4 regions of the Shewanella sp. MEBiC00475 genome follow, and region 1 is predicted to be linked to each of the others. Evidence: predicted binding sites of a transcription regulator. Region 1 holds the regulator's gene; each other region holds the start of a gene.
The links. The regulator sigma-54, encoded in region 1, starts transcription at its own class of promoters, with help from an activator protein. The targets are predictions, from matches to a motif close to GTTGGCACGNNNNTNGNNT.

Region 2: flhA (flagellar biosynthesis protein FlhA) is a predicted target of sigma-54. The motif match lies at 2,171-2,189, and genes of this name have one in related genera.
Region 3: FCN25_RS13490 (P-II family nitrogen regulator) is a predicted target of sigma-54. The motif match lies at 2,525-2,543, and genes of this name have one in related genera.
Region 4: flgF (flagellar basal-body rod protein FlgF) is a predicted target of sigma-54. The motif match lies at 4,907-4,925, and genes of this name have one in related genera.

Annotation. Positions count from the first base shown of each region.
Region 1 covers NZ_CP039928.1:2,821,205-2,828,948, forward strand. Annotated here, with positions in the region: gene mgtE (magnesium transporter) at 5-1,369, opposite strand; gene FCN25_RS12475 (HPr family phosphocarrier protein) at 1,868-2,143, opposite strand; gene rapZ (RNase adapter RapZ) at 2,164-3,027, opposite strand; gene ptsN (PTS IIA-like nitrogen regulatory protein PtsN) at 3,024-3,467, opposite strand; partial or broken gene raiA (ribosome-associated translation inhibitor RaiA) at 3,470-3,724, opposite strand; gene FCN25_RS12495 (RNA polymerase factor sigma-54) at 3,721-5,205, opposite strand; gene lptB (LPS export ABC transporter ATP-binding protein) at 5,348-6,079, opposite strand; gene lptA (lipopolysaccharide transport periplasmic protein LptA) at 6,076-6,657, opposite strand; gene lptC (LPS export ABC transporter periplasmic protein LptC) at 6,644-7,204, opposite strand; gene kdsC (3-deoxy-manno-octulosonate-8-phosphatase KdsC) at 7,201-7,744, opposite strand, start outside.
Region 2 covers NZ_CP039928.1:3,674,126-3,681,869, forward strand. Annotated here, with positions in the region: gene fliQ (flagellar biosynthesis protein FliQ) at 1-184, shown strand, start outside; gene fliR (flagellar biosynthetic protein FliR) at 188-991, shown strand; gene flhB (flagellar biosynthesis protein FlhB) at 1,000-2,133, shown strand; gene flhA (flagellar biosynthesis protein FlhA) at 2,257-4,356, shown strand; gene flhF (flagellar biosynthesis protein FlhF) at 4,386-5,771, shown strand; gene FCN25_RS16445 (MinD/ParA family protein) at 5,776-6,660, shown strand; gene FCN25_RS16450 (RNA polymerase sigma factor FliA) at 6,653-7,372, shown strand; gene cheY (chemotaxis response regulator CheY) at 7,417-7,744, shown strand, end outside.
Region 3 covers NZ_CP039928.1:3,013,435-3,021,178, reverse strand. Annotated here, with positions in the region: gene FCN25_RS13505 (lipopolysaccharide assembly protein LapB) at 1-233, opposite strand, end outside; gene FCN25_RS13500 (hypothetical protein) at 443-784, opposite strand; gene FCN25_RS13495 (ammonium transporter) at 870-2,120, opposite strand; gene FCN25_RS13490 (P-II family nitrogen regulator) at 2,130-2,468, opposite strand; gene nrfA (ammonia-forming nitrite reductase cytochrome c552 subunit) at 2,802-4,193, opposite strand; gene narQ (nitrate/nitrite two-component system sensor histidine kinase NarQ) at 4,476-6,191, shown strand; gene FCN25_RS13475 (response regulator) at 6,184-6,813, shown strand; gene FCN25_RS13470 (molybdate ABC transporter substrate-binding protein) at 7,281-7,744, shown strand, end outside.
Region 4 covers NZ_CP039928.1:3,640,547-3,648,290, reverse strand. Annotated here, with positions in the region: gene flgK (flagellar hook-associated protein FlgK) at 1-356, opposite strand, end outside; gene flgJ (flagellar assembly peptidoglycan hydrolase FlgJ) at 356-1,498, opposite strand; gene FCN25_RS16295 (flagellar basal body P-ring protein FlgI) at 1,516-2,622, opposite strand; gene flgH (flagellar basal body L-ring protein FlgH) at 2,633-3,307, opposite strand; gene flgG (flagellar basal-body rod protein FlgG) at 3,317-4,105, opposite strand; gene flgF (flagellar basal-body rod protein FlgF) at 4,117-4,860, opposite strand; gene flgE (flagellar hook protein FlgE) at 5,145-6,521, opposite strand; gene flgD (flagellar hook assembly protein FlgD) at 6,581-7,366, opposite strand; gene flgC (flagellar basal body rod protein FlgC) at 7,390-7,744, opposite strand, start outside.

The DNA of each region.
Region 1 (7,744 bases):
AGCTCTAGTGTATTAAAAACAGTGTGGCTAGACCTAAAAATGCAAATAAGCCAACTACATCTGTCACCGTGGTGAGTACCATGCCACCCGCCAGTGCAGGATCGATGTTTAACTTTTTCAACATTATTGGGATCGTGGCACCAGCAAAGCCGGCTACCGTCATATTAATCAGCATTGCACTGCCGATTAACCCGCCTAACACTATGTCATCTTTCCACAACCATACCGCAATAAATACCAATATAGACCACATTAAGCCGTTTAATAATCCAATACTTAATTCTTTACCTATCAACCAACGGGAGTTACTTTGACCAATATGTCCCAGTGCAATACCACGGATCACCAGTGCTAAGGTTTGATTACCGGCAACCCCACCCATACTTGGTACTATGGTCATTAAAATCGCAATGGTGGCAAATTGCTCTAAGGTACCTTCAAACATGTTGCTAACTGATGAGGCAAGCAGTGCAGCGAATAAGTTAATCATTAACCATAGAGAGCGTCTCAGGGTACTTTTAAGCACTGGGCCAAAGGTATCTTCATCATCATCCATCCCCGCCATGCCCATCATTGAATGTTCGGCATCTTCACGGATTACATCAATAATGTCATCGATAGTGATCCGTCCAAGCAATTTTGCTTGTTTGTCGACCACAGGAGCAGATATCCAATCGAGTCGTTCAAATTTCTGCGCTACGTCTTTATCAGACATTTCAACGGGAATGCTTTCTAGTTCGGTGTCCATAATACTGCGGACAGTTACACTGGGGTTACATGTTAATAAATCGACCAACCTTACTCCGCCTAATACATGATCTTGGCGGTCGACCACATATAAAGTATCGGTAGAGTCGGGGAGATTTCCTCGTTGACGTAAATAGCGTAATACCACTTCGATATTGACATCTGGTCGTAACGTGACTGTATCGGTATTCATGATACTGCCAGCGGTATCTTCAGGGTAACGCAGTGCTTGTTCAACTCGATCTCGGTCTTGGCTTTTCATCGACTTGAGTACTTTTTTGTAAACCGTGTCAGGTAAGCTACGAAGAATATAGGCGAGATCGTCGGTGTCCATGCCGATTGTGGCTTGAGCAAGCTTTTCTGGAGTCATGTTGCTAATAAGTGAATCTTTTAGCTCTTCACCTAATTCGTCAAGAATTTCGCCTGTATGTTGCTGGTCAATTAATTGCCATAGCACTTGTCTATTTTTTGGCGGAGATGATTCAAGAATAAGGGCGACATCATTAGGCGACATGGTATGTAACATGTTGCGAGCGTGGACAAACATACCGCTGTCGAGTGCTTGGGCAAGTTGATTGAGGCGTTGTTCGGTAATTTCATTGTCTAGGTACTCTTTACCCATATATCTACTTCCTATTCATCACACAGCAATCATTTATTTCTCTGATTTTTCTGGCTCAAGTTTATTAGTTACAAAGTTGAAACCTATGCAACGAAAAATGGAATGCCTGAAGGTTTCTGTTGGGCGGGTTTCTATATCGCCGTATTATTTAATTAAACAATAGAGGTGTGCTTTCCGGATATCAAGCAACACCGGAGGTTACTAAAACGGGTATATTTTCGTCATCTTAAGCGCTAAACATTCACAGAGTAAAACAATACTTAATGTGATGGTATTGACTACCTGAGGTAAACATAAAGGCTATTCTTGTGAGGTGAATATGTAAATAATATTGTTGTGGCTACTGCGTTAGTATGAGGCTGAGGAGTTCAGGGCGCAACATCTAATATAGGCATATGGTTTGTGAGCATTATAGAATAGAAGCTAGTGTTACTGACATATTTAGCGCTAATCTTACATTTTGCGACTCTCTATTGCCGAGCTTCTAAGCGTACAAATTTAGCAACATTCATCAAATTTGGCATTAATGAGATCGCACACTGCGCTTAGGGCCGCTTCTGCATCTGGTCCTTCAGCTGTCACTGTGATCATTTTTCCAATTCCACTTTCGAGCATTAACAACCCTAGGACACTTGCTGCACTGGCACTTTTTTCATCTTGAATTAAGGTTATATTGGCATCAAAATCAGCTACTAGAATGGCTAACTTTGTCGCTGCGCGGGCGTGTAAACCTAATTTGTTTGAAATACTAACTTGGCGTTCAAGTTTGATCATTGATTCGATCCTATGTTCACTTAGCTGTTACTGCCATTTAAATCTAATTCTCTGTGGCGAACATTCACTGTATGTTTACTGCCTTGTCTAAATCGTTTTGCCAATTGATCGACAATATACACTGAGCGATGTTGACCACCAGTACAGCCAATGGCGATAGTAAGGTAGCTGCGATTGTTACGTTCTAAGTGAGGCATCCAAGTTTCGAATAGGTTTTCAATTTGCCAGATAAACTTATTAACTAATGGCTGGCGCCCTAAAAACTCTTGTACAGGTTCGTCTAAACCAGTAAATGGACGCAGCTCTATTTCCCAGTGTGGGTTGGGCAAAAAGCGTACATCAAACATAAAGTCCGCTTCTGTCGGCATTCCGTGTTTAAAGCCAAAAGATTCAAAGTTAATCACTAACTCTTTATCAACACTGCCTAGTAATATTTGCCTAACCTGGTCACTTAATTCGTAAATATTCAGTGCTGATGTATCAATATAATGGTCAACAATTTTTGCGATTGGTTCAAGTAAGCGTCCTTCTAGTTTGATCGCTTCTTGCAGTGAAATATGATTTTTAGATAGCGGATGTAATCGACGAGTTTCACTATAGCGTTTGAGTAGAACTTTATCATTGGAGTTTAAAAAGAAGCTGATAATTTCAGTGTCGTGCTCAAGCAGGGCTAATTGATTTTGAAGCACTTTACTTTGTTCATCAATGTTGCGTACATCAACACTGATTGCCACTAAATCATTACTACCTTTGAGCTGGGCTAATAATGTGCCAATAAGAGCTAAAGGCAAATTATCAACACAATAATATCCTAGGTCTTCCAATACTCTTAAGGCTACTGATTTTCCTGAGCCTGAACGTCCTGATACTATGACAAGTTTCATGCAGTGATAACCTGATAAAGTTCTGTTGAGTCGTGAGTTTTACGAAGCTGTTTCAATATTTGCTTGTCACTTAGTTTTTGGGCCATGTTCGATAACGTGCTTAAGTGTTCTTGGCACTGATCTGCCGGCACTAATAAAGCAAATAACAGATCAACTGGTTGGTTATCGATTGCATCAAAGGCAATGGGTTCTTCACACTTAATAAATATGGCAATGGGCTGATCGATAGACGTCAATCGACCATGAGGTATCGCGATGCCATTTCCTATACCTGTGCTACCCACTTTCTCTCTCGCTAAAAGGCTTTCAAAAACCTCTTGCGAAGATAGGGGTGGGTACTGGGCAGCGACTAAGTTGCTGATGAGTTCCAGTACTTTTTTCTTACTGCCCGGGGTGGCACAGGTAGTGCACTCCGGTCGCAGAATGGTACAAAGTTCCATCGTTAGTGTTGTGTATACTTCTGTTGGTGTTTAATTACCTGACGGTTGAGCTTATCGATCAGGGCGTCTATTGCAGTATACATATCAGTACATTCTGACATGGCAAACATCACTATGCCATCTGTGATTTTACTGGCTTTTGATCTTTGTTGTAACTTTTATACATTGAGCGCAACGTTTGCATTATGGCTCTGATCGGAGTGTCGTTCAAGCTTTGAAAATTTATCATGAATATATTCCGTTGCCTTGTAGGTTATAAACTCTTACGTTGGTTAGACGGTGGAATCATCATTGCTTCACGATATTTTGCAATGGTACGACGAGCAACGTTTATGCCCTGTTCAGCCAGAAGTTGGGCCATTTTACTGTCACTCAGCGGTTTTTGCTGGTTTTCTGCAGCAACTAATTTTTTGATAAAAGCACGAATTGCAGTAGATGAACATTCACCGCCATCGTCAGTGCTGACATGGCTAGAGAAGAAGTATTTTAGTTCAAACAGTCCTCGTGGGGTGTGCATGTATTTTTGGGTAGTCACCCGTGAAATGGTTGATTCATGCATTTCTACAGCTTCAGCGATATCATTTAATACCATTGGTTTCATGGCTTCTTCGCCATATTCAAAGAAACCTTGTTGAAATTGTACAATGCAATTGGCCACTTTGAGTAATGTGTCGTTACGGCTTTCAATACTTTTAATAAACCATTTAGCTTCTTGCAAGTGGCCTCGAATAAATTGACTATCCGACGGATTTTTACTGCTTCGCGCCATGGCGGCGTATTGTTGATTAACGCCAATTTTTGGCATGTTGTCAGGATTTAACTCTACAACCCATCGGCCATTTTTCTTTAGTACCGTAACATCGGGTATGACGTATTCGTCATCTACGGCAGTAATTAATAAACCTGGACGAGGATTAAGTGACTGGATTAGGGTGATAGCGTCACGCAACTCGTTTTCTTTTAGCTTTGTTTTACGCATTAACAATCTAAAATCACGCCCGGCAATTAAATCTAAATAGTCTTTAATCAGCAGACGAGCATTATCAATATGGGGGGTTGTGTTGGCATATTGCGCTAATTGGATGAATAAGCACTCGCTTAAATCTCTAGCCGCTACACCAACAGGATCAAAGTGTTGAATGCGCTTTAATACGGCTTCAACTTCATCTAGTTCAACGGTTTCATCGCCCATTGCTTCGAGAATATCTTCGGTACTTTGGGTTAAATAACCTTGTTCATCAACAGCATCAATGATAGCGGTGGCAATTGCTAAATCGGTCTCAGAAAAGGGAGTAAGATTTTTTTGCCATTCTAAATGCTCATACAGACCTTCGGTGGTTTCACCTTGGAATGGCATGTCATCGTCGCGCATGCTCGCACTGCCTGAACCTGACATTGGGGAGGCGGTATACACTTCGTCCCATGTCGTATCCATGGCTAGATCATCCATGGTTTCTTTGGTTATAGACTCTGCAGTGTCAACTGTAGAGGTGTCTTTTTCTTTATTAACGCTGCTGTTGTCACTAAAGTCGGTATCAGCTTGGTCTCGATTTTCTTTTGCGGAGTTTTTTGCTTCTGAAAACTCATCTTCTATTTCAAGCAATGGGTTTGAATCCAATGCTTGTTGGATTTCTTGCTGTAGCTCCAATGACGATAATTGCAGTAAGCGAATAGCCTGCTGCAATTGTGGGGTCATGGTTAAGTGTTGACCCATTTTGAGTTGGAGTGACGCTTTCATTTACCGCTTATCCCTAGATGATTTCCATAAAAATGACAATCTAAAATACTGTATTGATTGTTACATACATCAATGACATTTAACGTTATTTAGTTAACGTTCAACAAAACGAGTTAGATAGTTTAAAAGACCCGTAACTTAACTATAGCTTGAATTGTTCACCTAAGTACACAGCTCGAACTTGTTGATTGCTCAATACTTCATCAGGTGTACCTTCAGCAATTAAATTACCTTGGCTAACAATATAGGCCCGCTCGCAAACATCTAACGTTTCACGAACATTATGGTCGGTAATTAATACCCCTAAACCGCGACTTTTCAGTTGTTGGATAATTTTTTTAATATCAATAACTGAAATAGGATCAACACCAGCAAAGGGTTCATCGAGTAAAATAAATTTTGGATTAGCAGCTAATGCGCGTGCAATCTCAACGCGACGACGTTCTCCACCCGACAACGACATGCCTTGATTATCGCGAATGTGGGTAATGTGGAATTCTTCTAGCAAATGCTCAAGTTGTTCAATTCGTTGGTCGTTGTTGAGCTCTTTGCGAGTTTGCAACACGGCCATAATATTGTCGTGTACAGTGAGCTTACGAAAAATGCTGGCTTCTTGCGGTAAATAACCAATACCTTTACGGGCTCGAAGATGCATTGGATCGGCGGTGAGATCGTCATTATCAATTAAGATCCGACCTTTATCGCTTTTTACTAAGCCGACAACCATATAAAATGTGGTTGTTTTACCCGCCCCATTAGGGCCTAAAAGACCCACTATCTGGCCAGTTTTAACCGTTAAACTAACATCTTTAACAACTTGACGAGCTTTATAGCTTTTAGCTAAATTTTCAGCGGTTAAGGTTATTTGGGTCATTGTTTGTTCTGCTTGTTAACAGGGATTTCAGGGAGTTTTTGCTTCGGCGCGGTTTCATCTTGGAAGTTTTCAGGTTGAATAATCGTGATGACCCGATCTTGTCCCTTACCTGTACTTTCAGCTATCAACTCTTGTGCATTGATATTGTACTTAATTTTGTTACCAGTAACTTGGCTTCCTGATTGCTCAAGCTTGGCATTGCCTATTAATGTGAGCGTGGTGCTGGCAAGATCATAAGTAATTTCGTCGGCACTGGCGGTACCTATTTGGCCGTCATCTAATTCTTGTGAAAACGTTGCCGGCGAACCAGTGGCGATAAGTCTTTTACTGGTGCTGTTTTCGGGGGTAAATGCCCGCAGCTGATCAGCATTGATATTAATCGAGCCTTGAACAATGGTAACCGGGCCATTAAAGACAATTTGATTGTTTTTAATGTCGGCAGACTGGCTTACTGCGGCAATTTTTAACTCCTGCATAAGATCACCTTGTTTAGCCATGGCAGGCAAACTCAGTAGGCAAAGTATGCTACTTAATAACATAACATTGGCGCGAGTGTGGAGACGATTAATGTGGCTCATATTTCCCTTCTACCTGGCTGAGTAGCGATAATTTTTGCGAATTCAAGTCTGCATGTAGGCCTAAGCCTTGAATAATAAACCCTTTTCCTTTGATATACACCATCTCCTGCGAGGTACCTATCATAGTGGTTAAATCCACAGTAATGGCTTGGGTGCTCAGTGATTGTAGGGGTTCTTCTATATCAATAGCATCAATAATAACATTATTTTCTAATATGACTTTGCTGGTATTTTTATTTAATCGTCCTCGGTCTGCACTTAATTGCCACTGTGCTTTACCATTTTCAGGATAAATGAGGTAGATAGGTTTGGTAAAGTGAGTGACGTCAGTAGAAGCATAATGTTCCATGTGCTCGGCACTGACTCGACTTTCTACAAAACCGAGTTGATTAAATTCAGTGGTTTGAAGGTTATTTGCAATAAAATCTGGACGCTCAATTCCGCGAACTTTCACGGCCTCCATTTCACTGCGCTTTATTTGTGCTTGCCAGTATAGTATTAAAGCAAGGCCAAAAAAAACTACAATACCTAGCGTGACTCTATTCATATACTCATACCATGAGCAGTGGCAAATTTATCTTGGCTTAATAGTAATAAGTCGGTCAGTTCACGTAGTGCACCGTGTCCGCCATTTAGGGTCGTTGTCATATGGCATTGTTGTTTTACAAACGGATGGCCATCACCGACACATACTGCTAGTCCTACGGCTTTCATCACGGGAAGATCAACCATGTCATCACCAATGTAAGCGACTTCGTCGGCGCTCACATTATACAAAGACATAAGTTGCTCAAAAGGTTCGGATTTATTGTCAATCCCCTGGTAAATATGCGTAATACCTAATGCCGTCATGCGGTTTTCTACTATTTTGGATTTACGCCCAGTGATCACAGCTACATGAAATCCACTTGTGATGATAGAACGCACTCCGTAGCCATCGCGAGTATGAAAGGCTTTCAGTTCTTCGCCAGCATTACTGAGGTAAATACGGCCATCGGAAAATACACCGTCGACGTCACAGATTAATAGTTTAATTTTTTGAGCGCGTAACCACACATCATTACTGATGGGACCGTATAATCCTTGG
Region 2 (7,744 bases), 850 kb from region 1:
ATGCATCGGTTTAGTTGTGGCGGTCTTTCAAGCCGCGACATCTATTAACGAGCAAACCTTAAGTTTTTTACCCCGTTTACTGGTAACGTTATTTGCGTTGATGTTTTTAGGCCATTGGCTAGTGCAAACCATGATGGAATTTTTTATCGAGATGGTGAATCTCATTCCACAAGTGATAGGTTAAGTCATGGACATTTTGTTTGGTGAAATTAGTCAAACAATAGCTGCCTATTTATTGCCTTTTTTTCGTATTTCATCCATGTTGATGGTCATGATCGTCTTTGGCGCCAATACCACTCCAACTCGAGTTAGGCTGATGTTATCCGTTGCGATAACAATGGCCGTTGCGCCTATTTTACCCCCGATTGAAAATGTCGAGTTAATGGCATTAAGTTCTGTCTTTGTCATTTTGCAACAAATACTAATTGGGGTGACCATGGGGTTTGTCACCTTAATGGTAATGCAAACTTTTGTGTTAACGGGACAGATTATTGGTATGCAAACCAGCTTAGGTTTTGCCTCAATGGTTGATCCTGGTTCTGGTGCACAAACACCTGTAGTAAGTAACTTTTTTCTATTACTGGCAACATTGATTTTTTTGGCTGTAGATGGTCATTTATTGATGTTTAAAATGCTGGTGGCGAGTTTTGAATCGATTCCAATTTCAAATCAAGGTATCTCAATCGCTAATTATCGCGCTCTTGCTGAATGGGGCGGTTTTATGTTTGGTGCCGCATTAACTATGTCTATTTCGGCTATTATTGCCTTGTTATTAATTAATTTATCATTTGGTGTGATGACGCGTGCGTCACCCCAATTGAATATTTTTTCGATTGGTTTTCCAGTCACCATGGTCAGTGGTTTATTTATTCTATGGTTAACATTGGGACCCATCATGGAGCATTTTGATGAAGTCTGGTCAGCTGCACAGTTACTTTTGTGTGATATTTTGCTGCTTCAATGTCCAATTGATAGTTCAGTCGTTTTCTAGGGACACTGATGGCAGAAAGTGATAGTGGTCAAGAACGCACCGAGGAGCCCACAGGGAAACGACTTGAACAAGCTCGTGAAAAAGGTCAGGTCGCTCGTTCTAAAGAGCTCGGTACCGCAGCTGTACTGATTGCTGCATCGGTTGGTTTTTCGATGACAGGACCGGCAATTGCCAAAAGCCTCTATACCATTATGAAGCAAATATTTTCCATGGAACGTGATCAAATTTTTGATACTAACTCCATGTTTCGGGTATGGGGCATTGTTGGAAACGAGCTAGCCTGGCCGTTAATGAGTTTTATTGCTTTACTGGCATTTGTGTCTTTTTTGGGTAATATCGTTTTAGGCGGTATGTCTTTTTCAGTAAAAGCGTTTATGCCTAAAGGCAGTAAATTAAACCCAATGAACGGCTTTAAACGCATGTTTGGCACTCAAGCCTTAGTTGAGCTTACTAAGGGGATAGCTAAATTTTTAGTGGTTGCATTATCCGCTTATTTTCTCCTAAGTTTTTATTTTTATGATATTTTAACTCTGTCTGGTGATCACCTTCCTGGTAATGTTTACCATGCTTTAGATTTACTTATTTGGATGTTTATCCTGCTATGCTGTTCAATGCTATTTATTGTGATTATTGATGTACCCTTTCAAATTTGGAATCACAATAAACAACTGAAAATGACTAAGCAGGAAATCAAAGATGAATATAAAGATTCAGAAGGTAAGCCTGAAGTTAAGGGCCGTATAAGACAGATGCAGCAAGAGTTGGCACAGCGACGTATGATGACTGAGGTGCCTAATGCAGATGTTATTGTGGTTAACCCTGAACATTATGCGGTGGCAGTTAAATATGACGTAAAACGTTCGTCAGCTCCATTCTTACTCGCTAAAGGCGTTGATGACGTTGCTTTTAGGATCCGAGAGATTGCTCGTGAGCATGATATTGCTATTGTTTCTGCACCACCACTTGCTCGCGCTATTTACCATACCACTAAGATTGATCAACAAGTGCCAGAAGGTTTATTTACCGCAGTAGCTCAAGTATTAGCGTATGTATTTCAACTAAGACAATACCAGAAAGGTAAAGGCCGTCGACCTAAAGCCATCCCACTTAATCAACCTATCCCTGATGATTTGAAGCATTAATCACCACTCAATTAGCTTATGTTGTGCAATAACTAATAGTGGCTCAATTTTTGCTTTATAGTTTTATTGGCGTCAAATATCAGTACTTTATTTCGCAATAGACTATACGAAGGGTTTACCTCAATGGATGCAAAAGCAGCTTTCGGGCAATTTAAACAAATAAGACTGGCGACATTTAAAGGTATTGGTACACCTTTATTGGTGCTTGCGGCGCTGGCAATGGTAGTGTTACCCATTCCTGCTTTTTTGCTCGATATCCTTTTCTCATTCAATATCGCGTTAGCATTAGTGGTGTTGCTTGTTACTATTTATACCGATAGACCCCTCGATTTTGCTGCATTCCCTACCGTATTACTGGTGGCTACCTTGTTAAGGCTTGGCCTTAACGTTGCCTCTACTCGTATTGTATTGCTTGAAGGTCATAATGGTGGTGATGCTGCCGGTAAAGTGATCGAAGCTTTCGGTTCGGTGGTTATCGGTGGTAACTATGCCGTTGGTTTAGTGGTGTTTCTTATTTTGATCATCATTAACTTTGCCGTTGTGACTAAAGGTGCTGGACGTATTTCTGAGGTGAGTGCTCGCTTTACCTTAGATGCCATGCCTGGTAAACAAATGGCCATTGATGCCGATTTAAATGCGGGGACGTTAACCCAAGATCAAGCTCGTATTCGTCGCGCTGAAGTTACCCGAGAGGCTGACTTTTATGGTGCTATGGACGGTGCTTCAAAATTTGTAAAAGGTGATGCGATTGCTGGTATTATGATCTTAGTCATCAATATCTTAGGTGGCTTTGTTATCGGTATTGTGCAGCATGATCTAGATTTTTCTAGTGCTGTAGAAATTTATACGTTATTAACCATCGGTGATGGTTTGGTTGCACAGATCCCTGGTTTATTATTATCTATTGCCGCTGCTTTATTGGTGACTCGTCAAAATGAGTCTGGTGATATGGGCCAAATGATGTTTAGTCAGATGTTTGACAGTCATAAATCATTAGCCATTGCCGCTGGGTTATTATTTGTTATGGGTATCGTGCCTGGTATGCCCCATGTTGCATTTTTAACATTTGCATTTATTACCGCAGGTGCTGCGTACTTTGTTTACAAGCGTAACGTAGATAAAAAACAAGCCGCATTGACACTAGCGACTAAAGGGCCTGTTGAAACTAAAAATAAAGAACCTAAAGATTTAAGTTGGGATGATGTGCGTCATGTAGACACCATTGGACTTGAAGTCGGTTATCGCTTAATTCCATTAGTTGATAAGTCTCAAGGTGGTGAGCTATTAGGCAGGATCAAAGGCGTACGTAAAAAACTCTCGCAAGAATTAGGTTTTTTAGTTCCCGCTGTACATATTCGTGACAATCTAGATTTATCACCTAATGCTTATCGCATTTCGTTAATGGGCGTCGTGGTCGGGGAAGCTGAAGTTAGGCATGATTGTGAATTAGCGATTAATCCTGGCCAAGTGTACGGTAAGCTTGATGGCATTGAGACTCATGATCCAGCCTTCGGTTTAGAGGCTGTATGGATTGCACCTGAGCAACGTGAACACGCGCAAACATTGGGCTATACCGTAGTTGATACCGCAACTGTGGTAGCGACGCATATTAGTCAAGTACTCAGTAATAATGCTGCAAAACTATTAGGTTACGAAGAAGTGCAGCAATTAATGGATATGTTGGCCAAAAATTCACCTAAATTAGTGGATGGTTTTGTGCCAGATGTTATGCCTCTGGGCTCGGTCGTTAAAGTGATGCAAAACTTACTTAATGAAGGCGTATCGGTACGCGATTTACGCACCATAGTGCAGACATTGCTAGAATATGGCACTAAGAGTAATGATACTGAAGTGCTAACGGCTGCAGTGCGTATTGCGTTAAAACGTATGATTGTACAAGAAATCTCTGGTCCAGAGCTTGAAATCCCTGTCATTACATTGGCGCCAGAGTTGGAACAGATGTTGCATAAGTCTATGCAGGCTACCGGCGGTGAAGGACCTAATATTGAACCGGGCCTTGCAGAGCGTATGCAGCAGTCGTTATTAGATGCTGCTCAGAAGCAAGAAATGGTAGGGCAACCGGCCATTTTATTGACATCTGGCATGCTTAGGTCAACGCTGTCACGATTTGTTAAATACACTATTCCAAATTTACGAGTGATTTCTTATCAAGAAATACCAGACGAGAAGCAAATACGAATTGTTTCAGCTGTAGGTCAATAGTGATAATGTCAGTTTTTAGAGGTGCATAAGTGAAAATTAAACGATTTTTTGCCAAAGATATGCGCGCAGCATTGGCCCAAGTTAAAGAAACGCTAGGTTCTGACGCTGTCATTATGTCAAACAAGAAAGTCACTGGTGGGATAGAAATTGTCGCGGCGGTTGATTATGACGAACCTAAAGCCGCTATTGCGTCACAAGCGCCGACCAGCAGTTTTATGGATGTGAGTGAAGATAGAGTATCACTAGGTGCTAAACCTGCTGTGAAAGCTCAATCTAAAGTTAGCCCACCGCCAGCGGCTGATTCACTGCAAGCATTACTTGAAAAACAACATAACCGCATGACTCAGCAGATGTCAGTGCGCCAAGATGAGCCAGAATTACCTGAATGGGCTCGTCAATTAGAAGGTGCTAAGCCAGCTAAATCAGCTGCAACTTTTCAACCACAAACTACCGCGGAACATTCTAAGAAAGCCAATAAAAATCAATCTGCTGATATGGAAGAGTTGCGCGAAGAGATGGCTTCATTACGAAGCTTATTGACCCATCAAGTGTCTTCATTAATGAAGGATCAAAAAAAGCGCACCGACCCTGTTGGTGCCATGCTTGAAAGTAAATTGATTGCAGCTGAGTTTTCCCCTGCAGTAGCGGCTAAACTAGCCGGATTAAGCCAACATTACTCTCCAGCAGATTTAGTGAGAGCGTTACCACAAAGTTTAGCTAATCTACTTGATAATCAAGGTGATGACATTGTTAAACGTGGTGGCGTTGTGGCATTTGTTGGACCTACTGGTGTCGGTAAAACAACATCTTTAGCTAAAATCGCTGCGAGATTTGCTGCCCATCATGGCCCTGAACAAGTTGCATTAATTACCACTGACCATTATCGAATTGGTGCTTATGACCAATTAGCGACTTATGGGAAAATTATGGGTTGTCCAGTTAAGCAAGCAAATGATTTATCAGAATTAGAACAAATTCTTTATCAGTTTAGAAACCGGAAATTAGTGTTAATTGATACTGCCGGTATGGGACAACGTGACATGCGTCTGTATCAACAACTTGATAATTTGACAGCAAACAGTAGGATCCCTATTCGGAGTTACTTAGTATTATCTGCGACAGGTCAACGTCGCGTATTACAAGATGCGGTAGAGCACTTTAAGCGGATTCCATTATCTGGTGCTATTCTGACTAAATTAGACGAATCGATATCAATTGCAGGTGCATTGAGCGTATTGATTCAAAATGAGTTACCATTGAGTTATGTTACAAACGGTCAACGTGTTCCTGAAGACATGAAAGTGGCTGATACATTAGAATTAGCGAAGCAAGCATTAGCAGCATTAAACGAAAAAGAACAACAGACGTCACAAGACCCAGTGTGGTCTAATGACACAGCCTATGCATTTGAGTGAAAATATGACTCGGGATCAAGCAAGTGGTTTACGTATGATGAATCAACCAAATAACGATAAAGTAAAAGTAATTGCCGTATCCGGTGGTAAAGGCGGAGTGGGTAAAACCAGTGTGTCAATTAATACCGCGGTAGCGCTAGCTGAAAAGGGCAAACGTGTATTAGTGCTTGATGCCGATTTAGGTTTAGCTAATGTCGATGTCATGCTTGGGATACGTGCGGAGAAAAATTTATCTCATGTTTTGTCCGGTGATGCCGAATTAGATGACATCATCGTACGTGGACCTAAAGGTATTGGTATTGTTCCAGCTACGTCAGGTTCTCAAGCGATGGTTGAGTTAACACAAGCACAACATGCCGGTTTAATCCGTGCATTTAGTGAAATGCGTACTCAGTTCGATATTTTAATTGTAGATACTGCGGCTGGTATATCAGATATGGTGCTGAGTTTTTCTCGAGCGTCACAAGATGTATTAATCGTAGTATGTGATGAACCGACATCAATTACTGATGCCTATGCATTGATTAAAATTTTAAGCCGTGAACATGGTGTGTTCCACTTCAAAATTGTAGCAAATATGGTGCGAAGTCTACGAGAAGGTATGGAGTTATTTGCTAAACTAAGTAAAGTGACGGATAGATTCTTAGATGTCGCTTTAGAACTAGTGGCAACCGTTCCATTTGATGAAAATTTACGAAAATCTGTTCGTAAGCAAAAGTTAGTTGTTGAAGCGTATCCTAAATCACCTTCAGCTATTGCTTACCAAGGATTGGCTAATAAAATTATGACCTGGCCTGTACCACAACAGCCCGGTGGTCATTTAGAGTTCTTTGTTGAACGTCTTGTACAACGTAAACCGATACAAGAAGAAGGAACAACGAGTGAATAAAGCCGCTGCGTATACTCAGTTCGATAACAAAACGTCTATTGTTGAACAGTATGCACCGCTGGTAAAAAAAATTGCCCATCATATGCTGGCAAGATTACCAGCATCGGTGCAACTTGATGATTTATTACAAGCTGGGATGATGGGATTACTTGAAGCATCATCTAACTTTGATAACAGTAAAGGCGCTAAATTTGAAACCTTTGCGGGTATCAGAATTCGTGGCGCAATGATAGATGAAATTCGCCGTGGTGACTGGGTCCCACGTTCAGTACATCGAAATAATCGTCGTGTTGCCCAGGTAATTGATGAATTAGGGCAACAGCTTGGACGTGATGCTAATGACACTGAAATTGCTGAAAAACTTGATATGTCGCTCGATGAGTACCATCATATCTTAAATGATGTTTCTGTTGGTAAAATCATAGGCATAGAAGATCTTGGCGTTTCGCAAGATGTGTTAGTCACTGACAACGAACCGACAGATAAAACCTTTGACTCACTTGCTGAAGTGCAATTCCAATCTGCGCTGGTTGCAGCAATTAAAACATTACCAGAAAGAGATGCCTTAGTGTTGTCATTATATTATGACGAAGCATTAAATTTAAAAGAAATTGGTTTAATCCTTGAAGTTAGTGAATCGCGAGTAAGCCAGATATTAAGTCAGGCAATGCTCAGATTAAAAGCAAAACTCAAGCATTGGACACAAGAATAATAACTTATCTAGAGCAAATGAGTATCAGCTCACCGGAGGAAACCTTGGACAAGAATATGAAGATTCTCATTGTTGACGATTTTTCAACAATGAGGCGTATCATTAAGAACTTGTTGCGAGATTTGGGATTTAATAATACCCAAGAAGCAGATGATGGCTCAACAGCCCTACCTATGTTACAAAAAGGCGATTTTGATTTTGTAGTAACAGACTGGAACATGCCGGGAATGCAAGGTATCGATTTGCTTAGAGCGATTCGTGCCGATGATTCTTTAAAGCATTTACCTGTATTGATGGTAACCGCAGAAGCTAAGCGTGAACAGATTATTGCAGCAGCGCAAGCCGGTGTTAATGGTTACGTGGTAAAACCTT
Region 3 (7,744 bases), 190 kb from region 1:
TGGGCACCAACATATTGGGCTAACCATTCATTAGCTAAGGTATTTTTGCTGCGGATGGAATTATCAGACTGAAACTGACGCTTAAAATTCGCTACAAAGGAGTCGGGTAAACGATAAATATCGTCGACATCAATCGTTAATACAGGTACAAAATAATCATCATAAAAAAGTGAATTAACGTTAACATTTTTGGACTGAGATGGGCTTGACTGGCAAGCGCAAAGGAAGCACATTAAACTCAATAGAATGAAGAAACAAACATTAGGTTTATGTCTATTATCGCTAAGACTTAATGTCTCACAGGAGCGCTTTAATGGGTGACAAAGCAGCATAATTCAACCCTCAGAGGAATAAGCTATCTAAAAGCTTAGTCAATAGCCTATCTTTCAGCCAATAAACTTAGATAAAAAAATAAGCTTTCATTAAAGTATTACTCTATTTTCTAGGGGTATTCTTCGTCATGAGGTAGATCAATTTGAATGAAAAGCTGCTGGCCATGATATTGATAAGGACGATAATTTAACTGTCCACAGTGATAATAAAGATAAGCTGTATTGACAGAAATACACCCAATTGGTAATGACCGTAAAATAGTTAATTGCTGTTGTTGGCGCAGTAGCGTTTGCCACTCATGTAGCTGTAACACTTCATCACGCACAGCAAAAGCATCAAATGGTTCAGATGATTTACGCACTACAACAGTGCCCGCTGCAACAATAGGACTAAAAGAAGAAGTAATAGCAACAATTGAACCAAGCAAACAAAATGTACTAAAGAAACTCATATCGCCCCCAATTTACGAATAATCTCCAAAAAAAACAGAACCCGAAGGTTCTGTTTAATACTGACTCAGTTAATGAAGTTAAAAATTAACCGGCATTATTACCACTAGAAAACTCAGGGTAAGCCTCTACACCACAGTCAGAAGCATCCATACCATTGTACTCTTCTTCTTCTGTTACACGGATACCCATGGTCATTTTTAATACAAACCATACTAATAACGATGCAGTGAATACCCAAATAAAGATAACTGCTGCACCATATAGTTGACTACCAAAACTAGCATCTGCATTCGATAGTGGAACCAACATCAATCCAAGGAAACCTGCAACACCGTGTACCGAAATAGCGCCTACTGGGTCATCTATTTTAACTCGGTCAAATGCAATGACAGAGAAGATAACCACGGCACCAGCAACTAAACCAATCACACCAGCCATTAACAATGAAGGTGATAATGGGTCAGCTGTAATGGCGACCAATCCAGCCAATGCCCCGTTTAAAATCATGGTCAAATCAGCTTTGCCCCATACCACTTTACATACAATAAGTGCTGAGATGGCACCAAATGCTGCAGCAGAGTTTGTGTTTACAAAGATTTTAGCCACTGCACTCGCATTTTCAGCATCTGACACTAACAATTGCGAACCACCGTTAAAGCCAAACCAACCCATCCATAAAATGAACATACCTAAGGTTGCCATCGGTAAATTAGAACCTGGAATAGGATGAATTTGACCGTTTTCACCATATTTACCTTTACGAGCTCCAAGAAGCAATACGCCAGAGATTGCAGCTGCTGCACCGGCCATATGCACAATGCCACTACCAGCAAAATCTACAAAGCCTGCAGCAGAAAGGAATCCACCACCCCATGTCCAGTAGCCTTCAACAGGATAAATCACTGCCGTCATTACCACTGAAAAAACAAGGAAAGACCATAATCTCATTCGTTCAGCAACAGCACCTGATACAATCGACATCGCTGTAGCAACAAATACTACTTGGAAGAAAAAGTCTGATTCGAGCGCATGATCTGCACCATCAGCTTGACCACCGATTAACGAACCAAAAGAAGGAATAAATCCACCTTCAACATTGTCGACATACATAATGTTGTAACCGACTAATAAAAACATGACACACGCAATTGAGTATAAACACACATTTTTAGTTAAAATTTCAGTGGTGTTTTTTGAGCGGACTAATCCAGCTTCCAGCATGGCAAAACCAGCAGCCATCCACATGACTAACGCGCCAGAAATCAAGAAATAAAACGTATCTAATGCGAAACGTAATTCAGTTACCGTCAGGCCTAATTGAGTTAACTCTTCCATACCAGCCTCCTATAATGCTTCGTTATCAAGTTCACCCGTACGGATACGGATAACCTGTTCTAAACTAGTAACAAATATCTTGCCATCACCAATTTTACCGGTATGAGCGGCACTGGTAATCGCTTCAATAAGCATGTCTAAGTTTTCAGATTTTGTGGCAATTTCTAATTTTACTTTTGGTAGAAAGTCCACTTGATACTCTGCCCCACGATAAAGTTCTGTGTGACCTTTCTGACGTCCAAATCCTTTGACCTCAGTAACAGTCATACCTTCAATGCCCATGCCTGCAATAGCTTCACGGACATCATCCAATTTAAATGGCTTGATGATAGCGCTGACGAGTTTCATCTCGACCTCCAAAAGTGTGAAAAAATTAGTTGTTATTTATTTGTTGTAACGAGTTAATTCAATCATCAGGCCACTTTTCCAACAAGTTGTTATATATAGATTTTATTTTATTTTATCTTTTATCCATTAATATAAAGGCACCAATCAAGTGCGTATAAGATCACCGTCGCATTGTTTTGGTGCAACAATAATCCCACCTATGAAACCGCTTTGTAATACCCTCTTGTTGAGGATTTAGATATAAAGCACATAAAAAAACAGCCCTCAAATGAGGGCTGTTTGTTGGATTATTTCAGGTTGACACCTGAGGAGAGCGCTTATGCTAAGTACAACTTATTTGTAAGTCGCTTCACGCTTTTTAGCTTCTTCTTTCCACTGAGGAACCAGTGTTTTCTTAAACTCAGCTTTTTCAGCATTCATGGTTTTCATGTCCATGCCTAATGCTGCTTGCGCTTTTGCTTTAGTAGAAGTGTCAGGGTATGCAATAGGTTGTTTAACACCTTTAGCACCTAATAACTGAGCTAGTTTCACACGAGCATCAGCAGCTTTATCCACTGCAGTACCTAAAATGCGTAATATTTCAGCTGGAGCATGAGTTGATGCGCCATGAGATGCAGTCGCATAATCCCAACGCCATTGTGAATGACGAATATCCATTAAGATTGGCTTCATTTCAGCTTCAGTAGCACCAGCATCCCAAGCAGCTTTCGCTTCAAAGTGAGCTTTAACTAACTGAGCTTCAGCACGCGACTTTAATTCTTGAACTCTAGCTTTACCATCATTAACTTGTTTAAGCATAAACTCTTTGCTTTGAGTGTGACAAGTTGCACATGTTTCTTCAAAGCGATCAAATGGATTACCCACTTTATGATCTGTAAATTTGCGGCCTTTGTCATTAGTCACTTTAGGCATATGACAATCAACACAACTTACATTGTTTTGACCGTGAGTACCCATTTTCCAAGTTTCATAACCAGGATGTTGTGCTTTTAACATTGGAGTTTTAGACACTGCATGAGTCCAATCTGAGAACTCCATGCTGTCGTAATATGTTTCCATTTGTTCAACGGTGGTACCCATATCCCAAGGGAACTTAACAAAACCTTTACGGTCTTCAGTTTTCTCGAAATAGTATTCAACGTGACACTGACCACACACCATTGATTGCTTATCTTTACGAGAAGCTTTATCAAATGGTGTATTTAACGTATCCATTGCACGGTCAACATACGGACGTGATATACGTAATTTTGATGAACCTTTTTCATGACAATCGCCACAACCAAGTACATTGACAATTTCTGGACCGCCTTTAGCCCATTTACCACTGAAATAGCCATCTTCACCTTGTTCTTCAATCATGCGAGGTACATCAGGACTTTTACAGCTCCAACATGCCATTGGCATTGGACCATCTGCAGCATTTTTTGGCGCGCCAGTACGTAATGAGTTAGTTACGTCAGTAATTGCATACATATGACCACGTGGTGCATTGTAATCTTTAGCAAAACCGTAACCTGCCCATAACACGACTAAACTAGGTACTTTTTCTAACATATCAACAACGTCTTTGCTTTCATCAGTAGCATGCCAGCTGTCATATTGCTTTGAAAATTTATCTTTATAAACCTCATTACGAGGTTCGGTTTTATCACTCGCCATAGCGCCTGCAGCCATAAATCCGGCTGCAATCACCGCACTCAGTGCAATTGATTTTACATTCATCTTCATCACCCTTTATCTCCGTGTTACATTATATTTAATTTAATAATCACGACATCTCCAAGATCAAATTTAGCGATTTAATCCTGCTTTAAATATACCCCTTATTAGGTATAGCCGCAAAAGTTTGCGCTAGATCAACATGTAAACAAGATGTAGCTCACAGTTTGATACAATTGTTAATGTTATCAACTAATACCTAATATAGAACACACTATTGGATAGTATACGAAACAGTACTTTCGACTTACCTTTAAGCACTCATTGATATAATAACGGGACCTTATGTTTACTCGTGGCAGCCTTACCTCCACCATTTTCAGTTTAATGCTCATTTTGATTTTATTATCATCAAGCTTAGCGGTATTTTCTATTGTTAATTTAAGCTTCAGTTTAGGGGATGCCAAAGGGATCAACGCCTCTGGGTCACTGCGGATGCAAAGTTATAGGCTATTGCTGTATACCAATGTAGGTGGAAATAATCCCAATAAAAAAATAATTGAATTTGAAAACACACTCAGCTCTGAAGCCCTTACCCGTTCTCTCGCTTGGTATAGCCCCAAGGAACTAAGTGACCAATACTTGTTAGTTATCGACAAGTGGAAAGTGATGAAATCCTATATAGAAGAAGGCAATACACAAGAGTATTCTAAATCGTTAACTGGCTTTGTCGACACCATTGATACCTTAGTATTAAAGATGGAACTATTTGCTGCCTTAAAACTAAAGCTATTGGTTATTGGGCAGATTATCGGGTTATCTATTTTACTGGTTATCGCTTTCTTTGCTGTGGTGTTTACACGCAAACGTGTTGTTAAACCATTACAGTTATTGATGGACAGTGCAGCCAAAATATCTAAAGGCAATTTCAAAGTCGAAATGCCTAAAACGGGTTATATAGAGCTAACCGCGCTTGGAAATGCATTACAGAAAACGGCCGCTGAGTTAGCCAGTTTGTATGAAGATTTAGAAGACCAAGTCAACGAAAAAACCTTGGCATTAACCCGAGCCAATAACGAACTGAATTTTTTGTACGATAATTTAATCATGTTACATGCCGATAAACTAGACTATAAAGCACTCCAGTCCGCAATTAATCAACTTAAATATTATGAAAACTTAACCTATCTGAGATTAGTCATTGAACATGATGATGGCACTAAAGATATAATTAACGCAGAAGGTGGTTGGCCAACCGATAACTTATCTGAATCTGTACATTTCCCATTATTGATAGAGCAAACACAACTGGGTTATTTAGATGTAATATCAAATAAACCTCTGAATAATATTCTTTTTAAAAACTTTTCTATGATGCTAACTCGCTCTATAACCATCCACAATGCAACAGAACAACGCCAACAACTGGCACTATTAGAAGAACGTTCGGTGATCGCTAGAGAATTACATGACTCTATTGGGCAACTATTATCCTTTTTAAAAATCCAAGTCAGTTTGTTAAGTAAGAGTCTTGATAACAGTTGTCGCAGTCCAGAAGTTGAAGAGCAATTATTAGGGATCAATGAGGGTGTCAGTATCGCTTATGTACAACTACGCGAACTGTTATCAACGTTTAGATTGACCATTAAAGAACCCAATTTAGGCCAAGCTATCGAAGTGATGCTAGACCAGTTACGTCATCAAACTAATATTGATATCCAACTCAATTACAAGCTTTCACCCCATTTACTTGAAGCAAAACAACATATTCATATATTGCAATTGGTTAGAGAAGCGACATTAAATGCAATAAAACACGCAAAACCTGCCCATATAGTGGTAGATTGTCAGCTGACTGAAAATGATATGATTACCATTTCAATTTGTGATGATGGTATTGGCGTGTCACACTTAGCCGAACGGGACCAACACTTTGGTATTGGTATCATGCATGAACGGGCCAACAAATTAAATGGTGTTGTATCATTCAATAGTAATCAGAATGGCGGTACAACTGTCACACTGAGTTTTCCACCTCAACAGGAGCCTTTAAATGGGTAAGCCGTATTCCGTACTTGTTGTCGATGATCATCCTTTACTGCGTCGTGGCATTTGCCAATTGATCACCTCTGATAGCGATTTCACTTTATTTGGTGAAACAGGCACAGGGTTAGAGGCACTGACATCTGTCGCCGAAAACGAACCCGATATTATTTTGCTCGATTTAAACATGAAAGGTATGTCGGGTCTTGATACCCTCAACGCTATGCGCCAAGAAGGTGTTACCGCGAGAATTGTAATACTGACCGTATCTGATGCAAAACAAGATGTAATGCGTTTATTACGCGCTGGTGCAGATGGTTATTTACTCAAAGATACCGAGCCAGACTTATTACTCGCACAGCTCAAAAAAGCCATGTTAGGTCATAGGGTCATTAGTGATGAAGTAGAAGCTTATCTGTATGAGCTAAAAAACACTGTCGACGATAACAGCTGGATAGAGAGTTTAACGCCTCGAGAATTACAGATATTACAAGAACTTGCTGAAGGTAAAAGTAATAGAATGATCTCTGAAGATTTACACATCAGTGAAGGTACTGTCAAAGTTCATGTGAAGAATTTACTTCGCAAAGCAGATGCAAAATCACGTACCGAAATGGCTGTCAGATATTTAAATCAATAGGTAACAATCAAAGTAAGTAGATAATCAAATACTTTACGATATCTCAATAAATAATGATCCGTTAATAAATAATGCTCCCTTAATTGGGAGCTGTTTCATTCAGTCGCAATAAAATGTATCTAATTCTGTAGAGGTGAACATCTTACCTATTACGATGCCATTGAATCATTTCAGTTATAAACCCTACCTCTACCAGAGTTGAAGCTTAAAAGCTAAATACTCAATATCGCATTTATGCGATCCCTCCAAAATTGCGACAATGGTCACTAAATAGACTATCCATCCCTAAGCTCATGAAAAATATGATGTGTTTTAAATAACTTACCTTTATTCTATTCTTCATTGACCATTCATTTGTGACCGGATGTCACCTAATTATCAGTATTCAGACATTATTATTTTGCGAAATAAACATTTTTACAAAATAAATAGAGTCTATCCCGTACCTCATTTAAAAGGATATTATTTTGAAAATCAAACAAACCTTATCTTTATGCTCTGCACTCATTGCCTTTTTAATCCCAATGTCGGCATCTGCTGACTCTTTAACACTCTATGCTGCTGGTAGCTTAAAGACGGCATTAAATGATGTAGCATCATCTTATACTCAAGCCTATAAAACAGAAGTCAGCACAAAATATGCGCCTAGCGGACTGTTAAGAAAAGCAATTGAAGACGGTGAACAACCTGATGTTTTTGCTTCTGCAAATATGAAACACCCTGAAAAACTGGCTACGGAGGGATGGGGAAGTCCAGTGGTGTTATTTGCCCGAAATCAGCTTTGTGCGCTAGCGCAACCGAATGTAAAAGTGACTCCAGATAACCTGCTTTCTACATTAATGGATAAACAAATCCGCGTTGGTACTTCAACGCCTAAAGCTGATCCAAGTGGTGATTATGCTTGGGAACTTTTCCACAAAGCAGAAACAAT
Region 4 (7,744 bases), 820 kb from region 1:
TTAATACTGGCAAAAAAGTTGTTCAGGTTTTCTGGCACCATGCTGCCAATTTGAGAATAAATTTGGTCTAATTCGCTTAACTTATCGTAAGAGGTTTCAGCCGCGCTCATACTGGTTTGGCCTATACGTAACTCACGGGCAGCAAACTCGTTATAGACACGTTTAACATCGGACACATACGTGCCAGTACCATAAAAATTATTACCATAGCGTTGTGATTCTGTTGATGCTTGCGTGGCAACTTGTCTGTTATAACCTTCAGTATTAGCATTAGCGATGTTATTACTGGTTACACCTAGTTGTGCTTGAGATGCTTGAACGCCTGTGCGAGCGATATTGAGTAAGTCTACTGACATTATTTAGTCTCCACAGGTAATATAGATTTAAGGCCTTCTTTTACCGACTTCATCACATTGATAACCTTATTGGCATATTGCGGGTCGGTGGCGTAGCCTGCTTTTTGCAGCGCTCGAATAAATTGAGTTGGTTCGGCGGCAACGTTACGCGCATCTTGATAGCGATCGCCCTGGCTGATAAACGATACAAAGTCATTAAAGCTTTGTTCAAGGTTGTCATACATTCTGAAATCCGCTTTTTGTTGCACCGCAATGCCCTTTTCAAATTCCAATGTATTCACTGAGGTTTTCTCACCTTGCCAGCGTTTATCTGCTTTGATATTAAATAAGTTATGACTCATAGTGCCGTCGTTACGACGTACAACTTTTTGGCCCCAACCGGTTTCCAATGCTGACTGGGCAATTAATACCTCAGCCGATGTTCCCAATGATTGTGCGGCTTTTTCCGCATGAGGATACAACACCGAAATAAAATGCTCTGGGCTGGTAAATTCGCTTACGGCAATGCCTTTATCTTTTACTGCGTTAACATTTGCTTGAGGCAAACCTTTGCCTGCTTGTACCGCTTGGCTGGCTAATTGCTCACCGCGTAGCACACTGTTTAACTGTTGTTCGTCTAACACACTCGTCAGCTGGGCCGACATTGGTCGCATCGATTCGGCGCTGTCTATAACAGAGTGGGTAATAACAGAATGCGATGCCGCTATTTGATCTTTTGGCGCAATAGCATCGAGAGTGTCTTTATCTAACTCGGTTGCTGGCGCAACAAACGTACCTGAGTTAACTTTGTAGTCAGTATCACTTCGTAATACTGAGGCTGGTGTAACAGGGCTATTTTCTGGGTCTAATTGCTGCACCATGAGTTCTGCAAGCCCTAGCATGCCTTTACTTGATAAATCGACCGACATTTGCTGATCACGCATTTGTTCAAAAAATTCGGTCGTTTCACTGTTCATTGGATTGTCTGACTTAAACGCGGCATTGGCATCTCGCATGCTTTTCATTAGCATTTGAATGAAGATACCTTCAAACTGCTTTGCTGCTTCTTTAAGTGCCCCCTTCTCGTCTTTCTGGGCTTGGACACGAAGTGAATCTAGTCCTCCTAGATCCAGAAAGTTCGATGAAGCTGACAACTTTTCCATAGTCATTCCGACAATATTTAGATAATGATAAGTTCACCATGCAAAGCGCCTGCCATCTTTAACGCTTCGAGTATGGCAAGTACGTCTGATGGTGCTGCGCCCACTAAATTCACGGCTCTGACAAGCTCGTCAAGTGTGGTACCTGGATTAAACATAAACATACGACGATCTTTTTCTGACACATCAATCGTACTGTTAGTGGTCACAACCGTATCGCCACCCGCTAATGCGTTGGGTTGTGATACTTGAGTGGCTTCAGCGATGGTGACGGTTAATCCGCCGTGTGTTACCGCTGCAGGCAACAATTTAACGTTTTGGCCTACCACTATGGTGCCGGTGCGTGAGTTAACAATGACTTTGGCCGACTCTTCCGCCGGTATCACCTCTATGTTTTCTAATGTCGATAAAAATGACACTCGCTGTGATGCATCCCGCGGGGCGCTGACTTGAATAGAGGTAGCATCAATCGCTTTAGCCATATCTGGGCCGAGTAAATCGTTAATGGCATCGGCTGTACGTTTGGCGGTCGAAAAGTCTGAACGACGTAAATTAAACGTTAGGTAGTCACCACTTGAAAATGGACTTACCACACTGCGCTCAACTATGGCACCACTTGGGATACGACCAACAGTTGGGGTGTTTTGAATAACCACTGAACCATCAAGCCCTTCGGCGCTAAAACCACTGACGATTAAGCTACCTTGAGCAATGGCATACACATTGCCATCAACCCCTTTTAAGAAAGTTTGTAATAAGGTGCCGCCACGTAAACTTTTGGCTTGACCTAAACTGGACACGGTAATGTCAAGATTTTGACCCGGCTTAATAAAAGCAGGCATTTCGGCATGTACTGCCACCACGGCTACGTTTTTTGAACTTGGGCGAACTGAGTCTGGTAAATTAATACCAAAGTTTTTTAGCATGGTTCTAAACGTTTGTTGGGTATAACGGGTATTTTCCCCAGTGCCAGGCAAACCAACCACTAGGCCATAACCGACTAATTGGTTACTTCGCACCCCTTGAATACTGGCAATGTCTTTAATCCTCTCGGCATGTACCGGCGAGGTTAACATTAATATTGATGCGACTATTGAGACAGTCGACTTAAGCAGTTTAGTTTTCATGCATTACTCCTTAAAAAGGCCACCAGTCACTCATAAAGAATGAACTCAGCCAACCGACTTTTTGGGAGTCAGCAAACGTACCGGTACCGCTATACTGAATTCGAGCGTTAGCCACACGTGTGGAGTCGATGGTATTGTCTGTTGTAATGTCTTGGCTGCGGATCATGCCGGTAACACGGATAAATTCGTCACCGTTGTTAATCGAAATCCATTTTTCGCCGCGTATCACTAAATTGCCGTTATTGAGCACTTGGATGATATTGGCCGAAATACTGCCATCTAAACTGTTAGATTGATCGGCGTCTGATTCTCGTTTGGTATTCATGCTGTCGGTGTAACCTAAATCGATAGGTACGCCGCTAATGGATATGTTTTTACCACCAGCATAAATAGGTTCCATGCTTAAATCGGTACCTTTTTTAATTTCGTTATTGGCACTTTTCGACGCTTGAGTCGATTCTTTCAGCATGACGGTAATAATGTCGCCAATGCGATGCGCACGAATATCGGAATACAAACTTGACGCTTGGGAGTCATGATAAATAGATCCCGTCGCCGCCACTTGCGTCGGTGTGACATCTGGATATACCGGCGCATAAAATGGGTCATCTGCAATCGGTTTCTTGGCAGTAGAACTACAGCCAGCCAATAATACCAATGACGCTAACGCAATGTATTTAATCATGTCAGCTCCTTAGAGATTCTGATTAATATAAGACAGCATTTGGTCAACCGCCGAGATAACTTTAGAGTTCATCTCATAAATACGTTGGCCTTGAATAAGGTTAACCAATTCTTCTGTTACGTTTACGTTTGAGGTTTCCAGCGCACCTTGGCGAATAGAACCTAAACCGTCTTGCGATGCTGTGCCTTGAATTGGCGTGCCACTTGCTCCGGTTTCGGTATACAAGTTTTGTCCTAGGGGATCTAAACCTGCCGGATTAATAAAGTCTGTCATGGTAAGCTGCCCTACCACTTGGCTTTCTGCTGTACCAGGGATTTGCACTGATACTTCACCAGCCGAAGACACGGTAATGCTGGTTGCATCATCAGGAATGGCAATTGTTGGCTGCACGACATAACCCGAACCTGGTGTTACAATCTGACCTGTTTCATCTAAGCTAAACTGGCCGTTTCGGGTATAGGCAGCGGTGCCATCTGGCATTTGCACTTCAAAAAAGCCCGAACCTTCAATCATTAAATCTAATGAATTATCCGTGGTAAGCATGTTGCCTTGAGTAAACATTTTTTGGGTGGCAACCACTTTAGTACCAGCACCGATGTTTAAACCATTAGGCAGTTTGGTATTATCTGAGCTAACACCACCGGCTTGATTAACCGTTTGATAAAGTAAGTCTTCAAATACCGCACGACTTTTCTTAAACCCAACAGTACTGGCGTTAGCCACGTTATTAGAAATAACGGCAATGTTAGTTTGCTGGGCATCGACACCGGTTTTACTTATCCATAACGCTGGATGCATAATAATTACTCCTAACTAATTCTCATCAAGGAAGTGGACGCCCGATCAATTTCTTCAGCGTTCTTCATCATTTTGACTTGCATTTCGTATTGACGTTGAATATCAATCATGGCGACCATTTCGTGTACTGAGTTGACATTGCTGCCTTCTACCGCACCGCTTTCAACGGCAACGCCGGGGTCGTTTGGTGCATTACCACCTGTAATAAGGCGAAACAAACCATCTTCACCGCGCATTAGGTTTTCATTACCCGGATTAACTAATTTAATTCGGGCGACCTCTTCGACTATTTCAGCTGTTGCGCCTTGCGGACGTACTGAAATAATGCCGTTGGCCGAAATTTCTATTTTTTCAACAGGAATGGGTAACACAATGGGACCTGACGTTCCCATTACCGGACGGTTACTGCTGTTTAACAACATACCTGTACTGTCAATTTTTAAACTGCCTGCACGGGTGTAACCTTCGGAACCATCAGCTGCTTGCACTGCAAGCCAGCCATCCCCCTTAACCGCAACATCAAGATCGCGACCAGTGGTTTTAATAGGACCACTGTTAAAATTACTGCCAGGGCTTTCCATCATTGAAAAAACCCGCGAAGGCAAACCTTCACCAAATGCCTGCATTGAACGGGCTTGGACCATGTCAGCTTTAAATCCATCAGTATTGGCGTTGGCAAGATTGTTAGCACTTACCGCTAATGCATTCATCCCTTGCTTTGCGCCACTCATGGCAATATAAAGAAATTTGTCCATTTGTTGCTCCGTCAAACTTTCAGTAAAAATACTCTATACGGAGATAAAGCAAACATCATGCCAATGAGGTGGTCAATATTTTTGGTTATTGTAATTACATGAAATTGAATAAGAAAAATAAATAATGAGTCACTGTGAGTGTCAAAAAACCATCAATCAACACTAGGGTCCTAATAACAAGGAGTAACGAGGAGTAACAACAAGAAGGGTAAAGGCAAGGTGTTGCCGTAAACGGCAACACCTTTATATAACGATAAGCCTAAATTTATAATGTATGCGTAAATTTAGCGGATCTGTAAGATTGTTTGGTTTAAGGTATTGTTAACTTCGAGCGTACGCGAGTTGGCTTGGAAGTTACGCTGAGCTGAGATTAAATCAACAAGCTCTGTGGTTAAGTCTACGTTTGATTGTTCAAGTGCAGACGAATTAATACTACCAAAAGTACCACTATTAGCTTCACCGGCTAATGCTTCACCAGAACCTAAACTGGCTTGCCAAGAGGTATTACCCACTTGAGTAAGCCCTTGCTCGTTAGCAAAACGGACTAATGCCACACGTGACAACGGAACCGTTGAACCATTACTGTAACTGGCGGTAATCAAACCATCTGAGCCAATACCAACGTTAGTTAATCGACCAACGGTAATACCATCTTGAGTCAATTCAGTGACTTCAAACGGAGAAGCATACTGAGTTGGAGTATTAAAGCTTACTGTAAGCGTTTGAGTACCATCGGCTCCGGGGCCTAAAGCACCCGCACCACCGGTACCCAGTGCCTCAGTTGTAATCGTACCTGGTTCACTGCCAATGTAACTACCAGTATCGTTAAATTTAAGTACCGCACCTGACCATGTGCCTACACCGCTCGGATTAGCAGCTGATGCGGTACCCGTTCCATCAACGGTACCATCACCATCGGTATCCGTATCATAAGTCCCAGTACCACTGGCCACATCAACCGGCTCACCGTCTACCGCATAAAAAGCGACCCAGTTACTTTCACCTGTATATGAGCCAGCGGTAGGTTTAATGAAATAGGTGGTCATGATATGTGATTCACCGAGTGAATCGTAAATGGTTACTGAGGTAGAGTTGTTGAATGTATCAGAATCATCAGGATCAAAACTCGCTGGGTCTAATGCTTCTTCACCCACATTAAGGTTCATCTGCAAGCCAACATTTTCGGTTTGTTCAGGACTACCCGCTGTGTCAGGTACCTTGATAGGATCCGTGGTGGTTAAACTGACTGAGGTTGAGTTACCATCGTCATCCACAGGGAAACCTTGTAAAAAATTACCTGCTGCATCAACCATGTAATTGTCTGAATCAACTTTAAATGCACCGGCTCTAGTATAAGATAGATCCTGTGTGTCTAACCCTGATGAAGTGACAAAAAATCCGCTACCACTTATCGCCATATCGAGCGAGTTACTGGTAAATTGCAAACTACCTTGATGAAACTGTTGCGCAACTTGCGTAGTGGTCACACCACCACCGACTGTTGTTTTACCATTGGCAAAAATTGAATTTGCATATACATCTGCAAATTCGGCACGAGATTCTTTAAAACCAACGGTATTGACGTTCGCGATGTTATTCGCAGTAGTGTTTAAGTCTTTTTGCGCGGCTGCGATACCACTGAGTGCGATGTTAAATGACATAGTTCACCTCTCACAATTAATTCATTTTTAATATGACCAGTTTTATAATGCTGGCCGTATTATGTTTCGGATACTGCGAGTACGTCAGATAACTTAATTCCGCCTACTCCACGCAAATTCAAAATAGCGCCGGTTGCCGTTGTGCCTAATGACACGCTGGCAACATGGGCATAAGTCGATACCGCTAAATCTTCCGATGTTCCATCGACTTTACCGCTGGCCTTAATGGCATAATTACCCGCTTCAACAGGTTCACCATTTTTGTCTAAACCATCCCAAGTAATATCAACATTGCCGCCTTCGCTGCCATCAACATTAAAACTCTTAATAAGCTGGCCGGACGCATCTTCCACCCTAACCGTAATAGACTCGATTGCTGATGGTGTACTAATCACCGCTTTAATTTCAGGGCTTTCAGTCGATATAGCACCAGTATCAGAAGGAATAAGTACCTTACGCCCTACTAAGCTAGAAGCTTGTAATGCTTGGCTTGAGCTCATAACAGTATTGAGATTAAGAATTTCATCATTAAGATTTGAAATACCATCTACTGTTGAGAATGATGCCATTTGCGCAATCATTTGGTCGTTGTCAACGGGTTCAAAAGGATCTTGCATCGATAACTGCTGACTGAGTAGAGCAAAAAAATCTTCTTGCTGTAACATCTGATCATTAGCTTCAGGGATCGCACTCTCTTCAGGTAAACGGATGCTATCTAGAAAAACATTACCTGTTGTAGTCGTCGTTGTATTTGTCTGTACCGAGCTTTTTGTTGCCGCGCTGGTATTAGAAGCACTACTGCTCTGCTGTGGTAAAGACTGACTGTAAGCATTAACGAGGCTCATTGTTACCTCCTTGAATAATCATACTATTTACCCATCCTTATGGTCTGTTGCAACATAGTCTTGGTTGCATCAGCCACTTGAACGTTCATTTGATAAGAGCGTGATGCAGAAATCATATCAGCCATTTCTTCCATCACATTGACATTGGGTTTGTAGATAAACCCTTCATTGTCTGCCATTGGATGGTCGGGTGAATATTCTTTTTGCAATGGTTTGTCACTTTCGACAATGCCTTTTACATTGACGCCTGGCGAACTATTTTGCTGGCTATTCGCTTTTAGCATTTCGGCTTCGAAAATTGGGTGACGTGCGCGATAGGTTTTATCTGCGCTGCTTGAAACAGAGTCAGCATTAGCAATATTACTGGCGGTAGTATTC